Regions from separate parts of the Kurthia sp. YJT4 genome, predicted to be linked through region 3. Evidence: riboswitches for the same ligand, from Rfam matches in the RefSeq annotation. Region 3 holds a riboswitch; each other region holds the start of a gene.
The links. Region 3 has a riboswitch for thiamine pyrophosphate ahead of QN089_RS07040 (ABC transporter ATP-binding protein). Riboswitches for the same ligand answer to the same signal wherever they lie in the genome.

Region 1 (4,517 bases), 210 kb from region 3:
AGAACAAGTTCCGGGAGCGAAATTGAACTTATATGAAAAATTAGAAGTGGCACATCAATTAAAAAAATTACAAGTAGATATCATCGAAGCAGGGTTCCCCGCTTCATCAGAAGGTGACTTCAATGCAGTAAAGCAAATCGCACAAAAAGTTGGTAACACAGACGATATTATGATCACAGCTTTAGCGCGTGCAGTGAAAGCGGATATTGATTCAGTTTACAATGCTGTAAAATACGCAGAAAATCCAATGATTCACATGGTACTTGGTACATCGGATATTCACGTAGAGAAAAAATTCTCAAAATCAAAAGATCAAATTCTACAAATTGGTGTAGATGCAGTAAAATACGCAAAAACACTTTTACCACAAGTACAATATTCAACAGAAGATGCATCGCGTTCTGATTTTGAATATCTATGGAAAACAATTGAAGCGGTCATGAAAGCTGGCGCAACGATGATTAATGTACCAGATACAGTTGGATATGCAGTACCAGAAGAATTCGGTGAAATGATTGGTAAATTAAATGACCGTATGAAAAACTTAGATGATTCTGTATTACTAAGTGTTCACTGTCATAACGACTTAGGTATGGCGACAGCGAATACACTTGCGGCAATTAAAAATGGTGCGGATAAAGTAGAGTGTACAATTAATGGAATCGGTGAGCGTGCGGGTAACGCAGCACTTGAAGAAGTCGTGATGGCACTATCAACACGTTCAAATTATTTCAATGCACATACCCGAGTCAACAAGAAAGAGATTATGAACACATCGCGCATCGTTTCGAGCTTAATGGGACTTGATGTACAAGTAAATAAAGCAATCACAGGCGACAATGCCTTTGCGCATTCATCTGGTATTCACCAAGATGGTCTATTAAAATCACGTGATGCTTATGAAATCGTGAGCCCAACAGAGGTTGGTTTAGACGATATGGAATTAGTATTAACAGCTCGTTCTGGTCGTCATGCGGTGAAAAATGCACTTGAAAACTTAGCGTTAGGCAACTTAACACCAGATCAATTTGAAGAGGTTTTTGCGGATTTCTTAAAGTTGGCTGATACGAAAAAAGAAGTGTATAACCACGACCTATTCATTTTAGTAGAAAATTATTTCAAACGTACAAATGAAGATGCAAAAGTTGCGCTTCATAGTGATGCTTTCTACCACTTAGAAGACATTCAAGTGATTTCGAATCAAATCTTCCCGTCTGCAAGTGTGAAGGTACGTCGCGGTGAGGAAGTACTGAAAGCAGCGACAGTTGGCTCAGGTTCAATTGATGCATTGTATTCAGCGCTACAAGAAGTAACAGCATTCGAAGTAAAGCTACTTGAATACAAAATTTCAAGTGTGACACGCGGTAAAGAAGCTATCGGTAAAGTGAAGTTACAAGTTGAATATGAAGGCGAAACATATATTGCAAAAGCTTCTGATACAGATGTCATTAAAGCGAGTGCACTTGCTTATATTAATGCGATTAATACGATTGTTGTCGATCAGTTCATCTCGATTCCAGAACCTGTTTAAAAAATCGCTTGACTTTCCAATTGTTGTCATAGATGATAGGTGTGTACTAACAATTAAATACACAAACAATCACTACTAGGGGTGCCATATAAAATTGGCTGAGAGAGCAGTAGCTTAACCCTCTAACTTGATACAGTTCGCACTGTCGTAAGGAAGAAGTGACATTTTTAGCATATTATTTGCAGGTCATTCTCCGTCTTTTACGATTTTCGTAATGCGGTGAGTGGCCTTTTTGTTTCCTTCGTGTTTGTGAAAAGGGAGAGAAAAAAGATGAAGTTTTCAGAGCAATTAATTGAGGAAATTCGACCGATTTGGCGTGCAAATCACGCACATCCATTCGTACAAGGAATTGGTCACGGAACATTAGAACCAGAGAAATTCCGTCACTACATGATTCAAGATTATTTATATTTAATTCAATATGCAAAAGTATTTGCGATTGGGATTCAAAAAGCACGCGATTTAGATGTTATGACACGCTTGTCAGCTTCAGTCCATCATACGTTATCAATTGAGATGGCCTTACATCGTAAATATGCAGAGCGTTTTGGGATTTCAGAGCAAGAGATGCGTGAAGCAAAAGAAGCGCCGACAACGATAGCTTATACTCGTTATATGTTATCAGAAGCGCAGAATGGCTCACTTGCGCATGTGATCGCAGCTATCTTACCATGTGCTTGGAGCTATTTAGAGATTGGACGTGAACTCGCACAAATTCCTGGAGCTGTCGATCATCCACTTTACGGTGACTGGGTGCGTATGTATAGTGAACCGACATTTGAACATAGCGCACAAGATATGATTGATTTGATGGATGAGTTAGCAGCTGATTTAACAGGTGATGAACTGGCACATGTTAAAGAAATTTTCTTACAAACAACTCGCTTTGAATATTTGTTCTGGGAGATGGGGAACACAATTTCTCACTGGCCTCAGGAACTTCAAGCTGACAAAATCAGTTCTATATAATAGAATGAACACCCACTGAAATTTATTCGGTGGGTGTTTTTTTATGAATAAGTAGTAATTTTATAAGAAAAAGGGAATAACTAACGGATGTAAAGGAGGGGCGTAAATGAAAAAATGGTTTGTATCACTTTTATCATTCTGTATACTTTTTATGACGTACGCTCCGATGAGTTTTGCTACCACAATGACAACACATGATTTTCGTCATTCAAATTACGATACTTTTTATGAAAATTTAAATGGAAACTGGAACTTTATACGTGGTGAATTGTTTGATCCACAAGATATGAAAGAAGAAATTAAGCTTGGAAACAGCGATATTGTCAAAGTACCTTATATGCTAAATCAGCGTTTAAATATTGACTCTGATCGTGCGACTTATAGTACAACGATTAAAGTTCCTGAATCTTTTGTTGGCCGCTATTTAAAATTTTATATACCTTTTCAATATAGTAGCTATAATTTATATGTAAATAATGTACTTATCAAAGAGAATGGAAGCCTCCTAAAAAGTAATAAGACAGCTGTACAACAAATGAAACCACAAATACCTAGTTTTCGCGTAGATCAAACGACGTTGCAAATTACGTTTCAAATGATTAGTTTTGAGAATGTAAGTGGTGGTTTGAGGAAAAGTATATCTATCGGTAATGAACAAATTATCGTGAAAAAGCAACAGCAACATGAGTTTTGGCAAGTCTTTTTAATTGGCTGTATTACATTAACTGCATGTATTTCATTACTTTTTTATGCATTTAGAAGAAAGCAAAAGGAATTTTTAGCTTATGGCATGTTTTGTGCAGCAACAAGTCTATGGGGTTTTTTCACGGACTATTATTTATATACAGCCTTTTTAAACCAACTAGATTGGAGCGTGGCTCTACGTCTAACATTTATTATGCCTCAAATTGTTATGTTGTTCTATGTAGGCTATGTATATAAAATGTTTAGCGAAGCGGTCCCGAAAAAATTTATTACTTTTTATAACTATATAATGATTGTAATTATTTTCTTTACGGCCTTTTCTTCTACGGTCATGTATCAAAAATTATTTAATATTATTTTGATTTTTATGTATGTTTTTTATATCTTTTTACTTGTAAGTGTTATTAGAAAAATAAATTGGCATGATTTGACACAAGTGATTACACTTGTGGGGATACTATTAGTATTTGTAGGGGCCATACATGACATGATTCGCGTTTCGGCAGCTGGAAATTCAATTCATCTTACTTTTATCATGCTAGGCATTTTTATTAGTATCCAGTGTATACTATTTTGTCGGAAATTTGCTCTACAATGGTTACAAGTTGAACAACTGAATAAAGAATTGATTTCTCTCAATGGATCTTTAGATGAAAAAATTCGCATCCGAACGAAACAATTGGAAGAAAGTAATGAAAAATTACGTGAACTAGCTTTATTAGATAGTCTTACAGGAGTTTTTAATCGTCATTATTTAAGTAGTAGTTTAGAAAAGTTATATAAACACTATAAAGACACGAAAGTACCTTTTGCTATTTTAATTTTAGATGTCGATGAGTTTAAAAAATATAATGACTATTATGGTCATATTTTAGGTGACCAACTATTAAAAAAACTTGTAAAAATTTTAACAGATGCGTTACCTGCTCGTGCGGAATTAACGCGTTATGGTGGAGAAGAGTTTGTTGTGTTGTTAGATGCTACGACTTATAGCGAAGCTTTCGATATTGCAGAGTATATGAGAAATGCAGTTGAAAAAGCAGAACTAGAACATTTAGGGCGTGAATGTAAAGTTGTAACAATTAGTGTAGGAGGAGTTGCGTTGACAGAAGCGCAATTTACTAATACAACTGAATTTTTAAAAATAGCAGACCAACAATTATATGAAGCAAAAAATGCAGGGCGCAACTGTGTTCGAGTAAAAAATTTACATTAGCAAACACAACTTATAGTGTGAGAATTCATGCTGTAAGTTGTGTCTTTTTTAATTGACAGTATTTTTAATCCATGTTATCTTTAATTCAAGATATTT
Region 2 (4,517 bases), 1.1 Mb from region 3:
AATAGATGAAAAAGAGAATGATCTGGGCAATCGCTATCATCTTTGTTTTAGTTGTTGGAAGTGGTGTATATTATGCAACAGCCAAAACAGGATATGTCGCAAAAGTAGGCGATACAAAAATTACACAACAGCAACTGAATAATGTTTTAAATAAACAATATGGTAGTGCAGCGCTTGAAACATTAATTCAAGATCAAGTAATTACACTTGAAGCAGAAAAACAAAAAGTAACAGCAAGTGATGCAGAAGTAGATGCACAATATAAAAAAGTCGAAACACAATATGGCGGAGCAGATGCACTTGAATCAGCACTTGAATCAAATAACATGTCTAAATCTGATTTTAAAGCGAATTTAAAAACGTATGTACTCGCATCTAAAATGATTGAGAAGGATTTAGATACATCTGACGAAACATTAAAAGCTTATCTAAAAGAAAATCAATCTACATTCGATACAGCAGCGCAAGTGAAGGCAAGTCACATTCTTGTAGAGAAAAAAGCAACTGCGACAAAAATCAAAAAAGAGTTAGATGCAGGTGGTGACTTTGCAAAATTGGCGAAGAAATATTCAACTGATACTGCCACGAAAAGTAAAGGTGGCGACTTAGGCTACTTTACGAAATCAGAAATGGTGGAAGAATTTGCGACACAAGCTTTCAACATGAAAAAAGGTGATATTAGTGACCCAATCAAAACAGATTATGGTTACCATATTATCAAAGTAACAGGTACAGTCGATGCAAAAACAGCGAAGTATGAAGAGGTCAAAGACAAAGTAAAAGAAGCGTATATTGAATCGCAAATTAGCGCACAATATTCAAGTTGGTTAACAGAGAAAATGGCAGACTACGACATTACAAATACACTCAGTAAATAACAAAAGAAGCAGTATGAGAATGATCTCAGCTGCTTCTTTTTCTTACATAGTTGTACTTTTTTGGTTTAATACTTGAATGCCGCGAACGATATTCCAAATGACAATCGCCAATGAGAATAAAGCCATGAAAATGATGAAAATAATGACACCTATACCAAGTGCAGCACCTGTTGAATCACTCATTTCAGCTGATGCAAAGATACCCATTGTTGCTAAAATAATAAAGAAAATAACTGCAGGAACATAAAGTAACAAGTGAGAAATAAGTGCATGTGTTGCGTGTTTTTTTACATCACGATCTTTTACAACGAGCATAACAATCAGCGGTAAAATAAAGCCTGCAAAGAAAATACTGAAGTAACAAAGTGATGATAAAATACGATTATTCTGTTCCATGATAACCCTCCCTTTTGTTCATAATAACTTATATACGTATAAAAATGGAAATCGTTTCATGCTATTGCTATATTTCGTTAAATTCAGTAGAATGAGAGTGTTCAAAAATAATGATGTAAACCACAAGGGGTGCATACGTGCTGAGAGAGAGTTTCGACTCCAACCCTTCGAACCTGTAAGTTAACACTTGCGTAGGAATGTGGATAGAAACCGACATATAACGATGTCAGGCTCTGTCCTGATGTCGTTTTTTTTATCTAGATTACCACAGGAATTGTGTAAGACATCAAATCAATGGAGGTTCATAAAGATGAACAAACAAAGATTATTAATGATGATTGAGGTGGCCATTTTTGCGGCGATTGGTTTTATTTTAGACAAACTATCGTTTTCGATTTGGGCACAGGGTGGTTCCATTAGTTTAGTTATGGTACCAATCGTATTGATGGCGATGCGTTGGGGAACATTACCAGGGCTTGCGACAGGTCTTATTGTAGGGGTACTACAAGTTTTAACAGGTGCAAGTATTTTAACCCCATTACAAGGATTTTTAGATTACTTCTTTGCGTTCACAATTGTCGGGATTGCTGGAGTTTTCCGTCCGATGGTTATTCGTGCTTCAAAACAGAAAAAAGATGGCGCAATGCTTGGCTGGATTTTAGTGGGTACAGCAATTGGTGGAATCCTACGACTGATTTCACATACAGTAGCAGGCGCAGTATTCTTCGCAAGTTATGCAGGCGACCAAAACCCATGGATTTATTCTGTTGTTTATAATAGCTCGTATATGATTCCAGCTATTATTTTAACAGCTGTCGTGATTTATCTATTGTTTAGAGCAGCACCTAAGTTATTCGTTCAAAAGACGTATTAAGAATAAAAACGTAGCGATTAAGAAATCGTTACGTTTTTTTATTATATATATATCCACCTAAATAAAAACTTTTACTGAATGTATGAAAGAATGCATAGACTTTTTATATGTATCTACAAAAATTATGATATAGTTAAGAGTAGAATTTTATATAGAAGGGACCGTTATACATGATTGCAACAACTCAACAAGAAATCGATGCGTTATTAAAAGCGGGTCGTGCCATGGCAGAAATTCGCGAGGCAATGAAAGCTGCGACAAAACCAGGCGTTACAACAAAAGAGCTAGATGAATTAGCTGGTAAACTATTTGAAGAAAAAGGTGCAGTATCTGGACCAAAAGCAGAATATGACTTCCCAGGTTTCACATGTATTAGTGTAAACGAGGTCGTAGCACATGGTATTCCAAACGATACACCTCTAAAAGAAGGCGATATGATTAATATTGATGTATCGGGTCATGTGGATGGTTTTTATGCAGATACAGGTATTTCATTTATCGTAGGTGATGCTGAAAAGCCAGAATTACAAAAATTATGTGATGTAGCACAGTCAGCTTTTGATCGTGCTATGACAAAGGTTAAACCAGGTTCTAAATTGAATCAAATTGGTAAAGCTGTAGAACGTGAAGCGCATGATAATGGTTTAAAAGTAATTATGAACCTAACAGGTCATGGTGTAGGACACTCATTACATGAAGAACCACAATATGTATTGAACTATTATGATGCATGGGACGCTACTTTAATGAAAGAAGGTATGGTTTTCGCAGTAGAACCATTCATCTCACAAGCAGCTGAAAATATTATTGAAGGTACAGATGGTTGGGCGTTTTTAACACCAGATAAATCATTTGTAGCACAACTAGAACATACAGTAATCGTGACAAAAAATGGCCCGATTTTAACAACAAAAATTGATTAATAAAAAGAGGAGAACGATTTTTTCGTTCTCCTCTTTTCTATAGTGTAAAACATGTTAATAGATTGTTCTTGGCTTTTTACGCATAAATAGAATACCAGCAAGTAATACACCACTTAAAAATAATGCAGCTGTTGTTACTAATAATTCCTCAAAGTTATTTTGTACAGCAATTCCTAAATAGAACCAGATGAATAGAATCGGGAAGTAAGGATCGTAATGATGAAAGCGGATGTGAAGTGCAATGGCTACAAAGACAGTCAATAAGATGACGGCCCATAGCGGTTGACTTAATCCAAAACCATCCCAACGTGCTGCAACAAGTAAGATTGCTAAATTGAACATAATAAGTAATACGAGCCATGCTAAATAAAGTGATATAGGTAGGCGTGTGGTCATCGTATTCTTTTCAGGTAGTAATAAATACATACCTGCAAGTGCAAGTGTACTGAATACGAGTATCATACATGCGATGATGAACTGACTATTTTGCCAGTAATAAATCCAAACGATTGAAAGGACCATACTAATTGTAAATAAAAAACTTTGTACATGTGTAATCGCAAATTGTTTCTTTGCAAACATTTGCCATTGTTTGTAAATCCAATATAATATAGAGAGATAGATGAGTGCCACTACATAAAAGACATAGTCGGATGGATAAGCTAGAATGGTATAGCTATTTGCAACATCCACTGTCGTTTGACCATTGAATGGAAGAATGGCAGCAGATACGCTGACAATCATCATTGCTAAAAAACTGATTGTCATTAACAATAGTCTGCCCAAAAAATCTCCTCCTCATCAAGATTTTTCGTATTTAAAAATACTAACTATCATTATACACGTCTTTCATAGTGCAATCATTTTCAATTTGGTGAACGTTTCATAAAAAAGGGTATATATAATCAGATTCAGGAAAAGGAGTGTTTACATGACTCAATCTTTAGAAGAATTAAATATGGATAAGAAGTTTAATAGTAAGAAGTCGTATAAAAAAGAATTAAAAAAATTACAGCTAAAAATGTTAACGTTACAACAGACGTTGCATCGTAATAATATCGGTTTAATTATTGCCTTTGAAGGAATGGACGCAGCTGGAAAGGGTGGCGCGATTAAGCGCTTGATTGAACGATTAGATCCGCGTGGTTATGTTGTACATCCAATTTCTGCTCCAAAGCCACACGAATTACGTCACAACTACTTACAACGTTTCTGGCGTAAGCTACCGTTTAGAGGAAGTATCGGTATTTTTGACCGTAGTTGGTATGGTCGTGTATTAGTAGAGCGAATTGAAGGTTTTGCAACGGAAGCTGAATGGACACGTGCTTACCGTGAGATTAATGAGTTCGAGCGTGTACTGACAGATGATCACTATATTATTTTGAAGTTCTGGCTACAAATCACAGAGGAAGAACAATTGAATCGTTTTAATGCACGTGAGAAGGA
Region 3 (4,517 bases):
AATACGACAACTAACAAACTACATAGTACAAAAAATTTCATCAAACGCATTAATCTTTCCTCCAAACGATATATTTTTTTTCAATGATTCGAATGATGAAGACAGCAATGATCGCCATCGTAGATAATAGAACGATAGGCGCAAATACACCTGCTCCGTCTAACTGTGTCATCATTCGTTTACTGAAGTAACCGAGACCTGCCTGTGCTCCGAGCCACTCCCCAACAGCTGCGCCGATAATACTGAGCGGTACAGCGATTTTAAAAGCAGAGAATAGCTGTGGTAGCGCTGACGGAAGTTGTAGCTTCCAAAAAATTTGCCATTTTGTCGCCCCGTACGTTCGCATGAGTTCTTCTAGTTCACGCTTTGTACTACGCAGTCCATCAAACATACTCATCGCAATCGGGAAAAACGCAATGAGGACAGTCACAAGCACTTTACTCCAAATCGTGTAACCGAACCATAAAACAAAAATGGGCGCGAGTGCTGTAATGGGAATCGTCTGTGACGCGACGAGTAGCGGATAGAATGCGCGCTCCGACCAATGACTGAGGTGCATCATAATCGCGAGGCCAATGCCTAAAATAATTGAAATTAGTAAACCAATCCAAAGTACTTGTAGTGTTGCAGGTAAATGGACGGTAAATAGAGCTTCTCTAAAATCCCACATCTTTTGTAAGATGGCTGTTGGAGACGGTAAGATGTACATCTCATTTAGCCAGCGCGCAAATACTTCCCAAATGAGTAGCAGTCCCACACTCACGTAAATCGCAGGTGCATTTTTTCTCATAATTGCTGACGTCCTTGTTGCAACATGTAAATCAGTTGTTGCTTCACGTCTTGCACCTCCTTACTTGCTAAATCTGAACGCTGTCTTTTATGTTCCATTGGGACAATCGTTTCGTGTAGCGTATGAATTGGTGTCTGCTGTACAGTTAGAATACGATCTGATAAATAGAGCGCTTCATCCACATCATGCGTAATAAATAAAATGGTTTTACGCCATTTTTTCGCTTGTATGTATAACCAATCTTGTAACTCCATCTTCGTCAGTGCATCAAGTGCACTAAATGGTTCATCGAGTAACAGTACATCTTGTGAAGCATTCAATGCACGAATGAAGGCAACACGTTGGCGCATGCCACCCGATAAGTCTTTTGGTTTTTTATGCATGTAAGCTCCTAGACCAAATTCCTCGAGTAACGCCTTACTCTGTTCTTCTGCTCTCTTTTTCGGTATTCGCTGACATTCTAATGGCAACAATGTATTTTGTAATACAGTTCGCCAAGGGAGCAGTAAATCTTGCTGTGGCATATAGCCTACAGGTTGTTTCGCTACGGTCACTTGTCCCGACTGTGCCTGAGATAGACCTGTAATGAGACGGAAAATCGTACTTTTTCCGCAACCACTCGGACCAATTAACGAAACGAATTCACCTTCTTGAATGGAAAAATGAACATGGTCTAAAATGGGTTGTTCTTCGTAACGAAAACAGACATCTTGTAAAGCTAAACTCTCCAATGATCTTCCTCCTCTATAAAAAAAGCCATCTCGACAAAGAATCGAAATGGCTGCAAATGACAGAATCATCGCATGCCACTTCCCTACGCTAGTCCGAACTAGATCAGGTAATAAGGGTTAAGGTGTCGAAACCTCTCTCAGCACGTAAAAACGGCACCCCTAGTGGTGAAGCATTATGAAATTAGAAAAAGCCCCTGTCTCCATACACGTATCGAAACAGGGACCTGAAATTGTTTTTTCGGTCGAAACGGCTTCCCTACGCTAGTATGAACTAGATCAGGTTGAAAGAATCCAGAGCTTACGGCTCCATCTCAGCTGGCAACACCAGCACTCCTAGCACACTATGATTTTGTTAAGGTGAGTATAGCACTCCCTAGTAATTTATGCAATAGTTGGTTTTATTTTCATCACCAAAGTGGTTTGTCCTCTTTGTCGACACGAATAAAGAGCGGTGAAAATAACATAAAGTAAATCATATAAACGATGATAACACCGATAATATACGCTGTATGAATTCCGTACAGATGCGCTCCGATTGATAATGCGCCTAACACAAGACTTAGCAGGAAGCTTTGTAGATCAATACGTCTTTTGTTTAAATAAATCGGTTGTGCACAATGTTCACATGTTTGATATTTCTTCATACCCCACTGAAGTTTCCACGCCGTCCGATAGTCGAGCACTTCGTCGCAATGTGGACACGTTACTTCTTCACGATTTTTCATAACAAGCCATAAAATAAAGCTTAAAACAATAAAGGCAATTCCCACGTATAGAGCGTTTTGATTACGGTACAGTATAAAAATAAATATTGTAAAGGCATATGTGTAACTCAGTATATCCTTCGTTCCTTCTAATAACTTCATCGCATTTGGACGGCTCATTCGAATATGGTTTTTATTGAATGAACCGATAATTGATGCAAATGTAAAGATTAATAAACCATAAAAAATATTTCTGGTTTTCCAAATGACGTACCATGCAAAAAGCATAGTCGTAACGAATGCTATTTTCCCGAAAATATTTTTCACTTTATTTTGATATTCATAGGGTTCTTTTTTCTCTTTTTCAATGAATAATGTTGAAAATAAAGTGGGTATACATAAAATAAATGCGATGAGTGCTATCTCCATAACACTTGGTTTTAATTTGAAAAAGAGTTCCGTTTCCTCTACACTGTCAGCCCATTTATAAATCTTATCTGTATCAAGTTCTTTTACATAATACTGTGTATCTTCGTCATTCGAAAATAGTAAAAAGGTTTCGACTTCGTTGTTCTCTTTCGTTACTTCGACAACATAGTATAAAGAAGGTGGTTCTATTTCTTTTTTTATAACAGGACTCGCATTTAATTTTTTTTGAAATGCTTCAAATTTAGAAGAAGATAGTTCTCGCTCGCTTGAAAACCATTGATTCGTTAATGTTGTTCCGTCTTCTTCATAACGCGCTTCTGTATCAATTCGAATCGACTGAATCCCATCTTCTGCTTGTCCAACGCGTGTCGTTTGTTGTTGGAAAATCATAAGAAGAATGCCAGCGAATACGACCATCATACAAGCAGTTAATAGGAGGGGTTTATAGATGACTTTTCTTCTCTCTTTTTTTCCTTTTTGAATCATTCGCTCTTTTGCCTGTTCTGACATTTTATATTGATTCATCTCTCGTTGAAATGATTGTTTAAAATTCTTCATCAAAATAAACCTCCTTTAACGATTGTTTGAGTTGTTGTTTCGCACGCTGGTGACGCGTTTTTACAGTGTTCAGTGGAATCGATAAAATCTCACTAATTTCTGCAAGCGTATATTCCTCAAAATAATGAAATAAAATAATGGCACGATACTTTTCATCCAGTTGTAAAACAGCATCTACTACTTCTCCATTTCTTTCTTTTCTTCCATAAAGATTCGCTGGGTTAATCGTCGAATCGCCTATGTCGACTTCCTTCTCTTTTGTAAAAAAGAAGCGCCACTTCCCTTTCTTCTTTCGCAAATAATCTTGACTTTTATGTACGGTTATTTTGGCTAAATACGTTCTTAAAGAGGCACGTTGTTCAAAAGCATGTTCATTTCGATAATGTGCGAGTAGAACATCTTGTACAATTTCTTCTGCTGCCCCGTGGTCTTTTACATAAATAAAAGCGACACGATAACAATAATCTGCATATGCCTCAATCAGTTCTTCCATCGTCATATTTTCACCCCTTCACCTCTATCGTCGCATACTTTTTATAAAAGGTTTCATTTTTTTTGAAAATATTAAAAAAAAATAAAAAAGCTATCTATTGAATGATTGGGAATCCCCAACATCCATAGATAGCTTATCTTAATTTATACAGTTTGTGCTTTACGTTGTTCGAATTTTGAAATGTACTCTTCGTATTGGAACGTCAACGAAATTTCATCCCAACCGTTGATTAACATTTTTTTATAGTAAGGATCGATGTCAAAACGATAAACATCTTCGCCAGCTGTTACGGTTTGCTCCTCTAAATTTACAACGGCTTGTAAATCTTCTGCCTCTGCTTTTGCTAAAATCGCCTCTACTTGTTCAACAGGTAATTCAATCGGCAAAATTCCATTCTTGAAGCAGTTATTATGGAAAATATCTGCAAAACTTGGTGCGATAACAACGCGGAAACCGTAGTCTAAAATCGCCCATGGTGCGTGTTCACGCGATGAACCACACCCGAAGTTATCATGTGCTACTAAAATAGATGAACCATCATATTTTGGCTGATTTAATACGAAGTCTTGGATTGGCTGATCATTTGCATCAAAGCGCCAATGATAGAATACATATTGGCCGAAACCTGTACGTTCAATACGTTTTAAAAACTCTTTTGAAATAATCTGGTCTGTATCGACATTTTTACGATTTAATGGTGTCACAATACTTTTTACGATATTAATTGGTTCCATACAATTCCCCTCCTATACAGGTACGTTCATTACTTTTCGTACATCAACAAAATGGCCTGCGATTGCGGCTGCGGCTGC

Region 1: it holds a riboswitch for thiamine pyrophosphate, as region 3 does, so the genes downstream of both, tenA (thiaminase II) here and QN089_RS07040 (ABC transporter ATP-binding protein) in region 3, are expected to answer to the same signal.
Region 2: it holds a riboswitch for thiamine pyrophosphate, as region 3 does, so the genes downstream of both, thiT (energy-coupled thiamine transporter ThiT) here and QN089_RS07040 (ABC transporter ATP-binding protein) in region 3, are expected to answer to the same signal.

The regions. Positions count from the first base shown of each region.
Region 1 is NZ_CP126689.1:1,234,464-1,238,980, forward strand. It holds gene QN089_RS05970 (2-isopropylmalate synthase) at 1-1,531, shown strand, start outside; TPP riboswitch at 1,599-1,702, shown strand; gene tenA (thiaminase II) at 1,802-2,500, shown strand; gene QN089_RS05980 (sensor domain-containing diguanylate cyclase) at 2,607-4,421, shown strand.
Region 2 is NZ_CP126689.1:2,538,950-2,543,466, reverse strand. It holds gene QN089_RS12690 (foldase protein PrsA) at 6-878, shown strand; gene QN089_RS12685 (magnetosome magnetite crystal formation protein family) at 921-1,274, opposite strand; TPP riboswitch at 1,390-1,489, shown strand; gene thiT (energy-coupled thiamine transporter ThiT) at 1,585-2,148, shown strand; gene map (type I methionyl aminopeptidase) at 2,319-3,071, shown strand; gene QN089_RS12670 (tryptophan-rich sensory protein) at 3,126-3,857, opposite strand; gene QN089_RS12665 (polyphosphate kinase 2 family protein) at 4,003-4,517, shown strand, end outside.
Region 3 is NZ_CP126689.1:1,446,717-1,451,233, reverse strand. It holds gene QN089_RS07050 (ABC transporter substrate-binding protein) at 1-50, opposite strand, end outside; gene QN089_RS07045 (ABC transporter permease) at 50-790, opposite strand; gene QN089_RS07040 (ABC transporter ATP-binding protein) at 787-1,563, opposite strand; TPP riboswitch at 1,585-1,692, opposite strand; TPP riboswitch at 1,758-1,866, opposite strand; gene QN089_RS07035 (TIGR04104 family putative zinc finger protein) at 1,929-3,212, opposite strand; gene QN089_RS07030 (RNA polymerase sigma factor) at 3,199-3,711, opposite strand; gene leuD (3-isopropylmalate dehydratase small subunit) at 3,849-4,439, opposite strand; gene leuC (3-isopropylmalate dehydratase large subunit) at 4,452-4,517, opposite strand, start outside.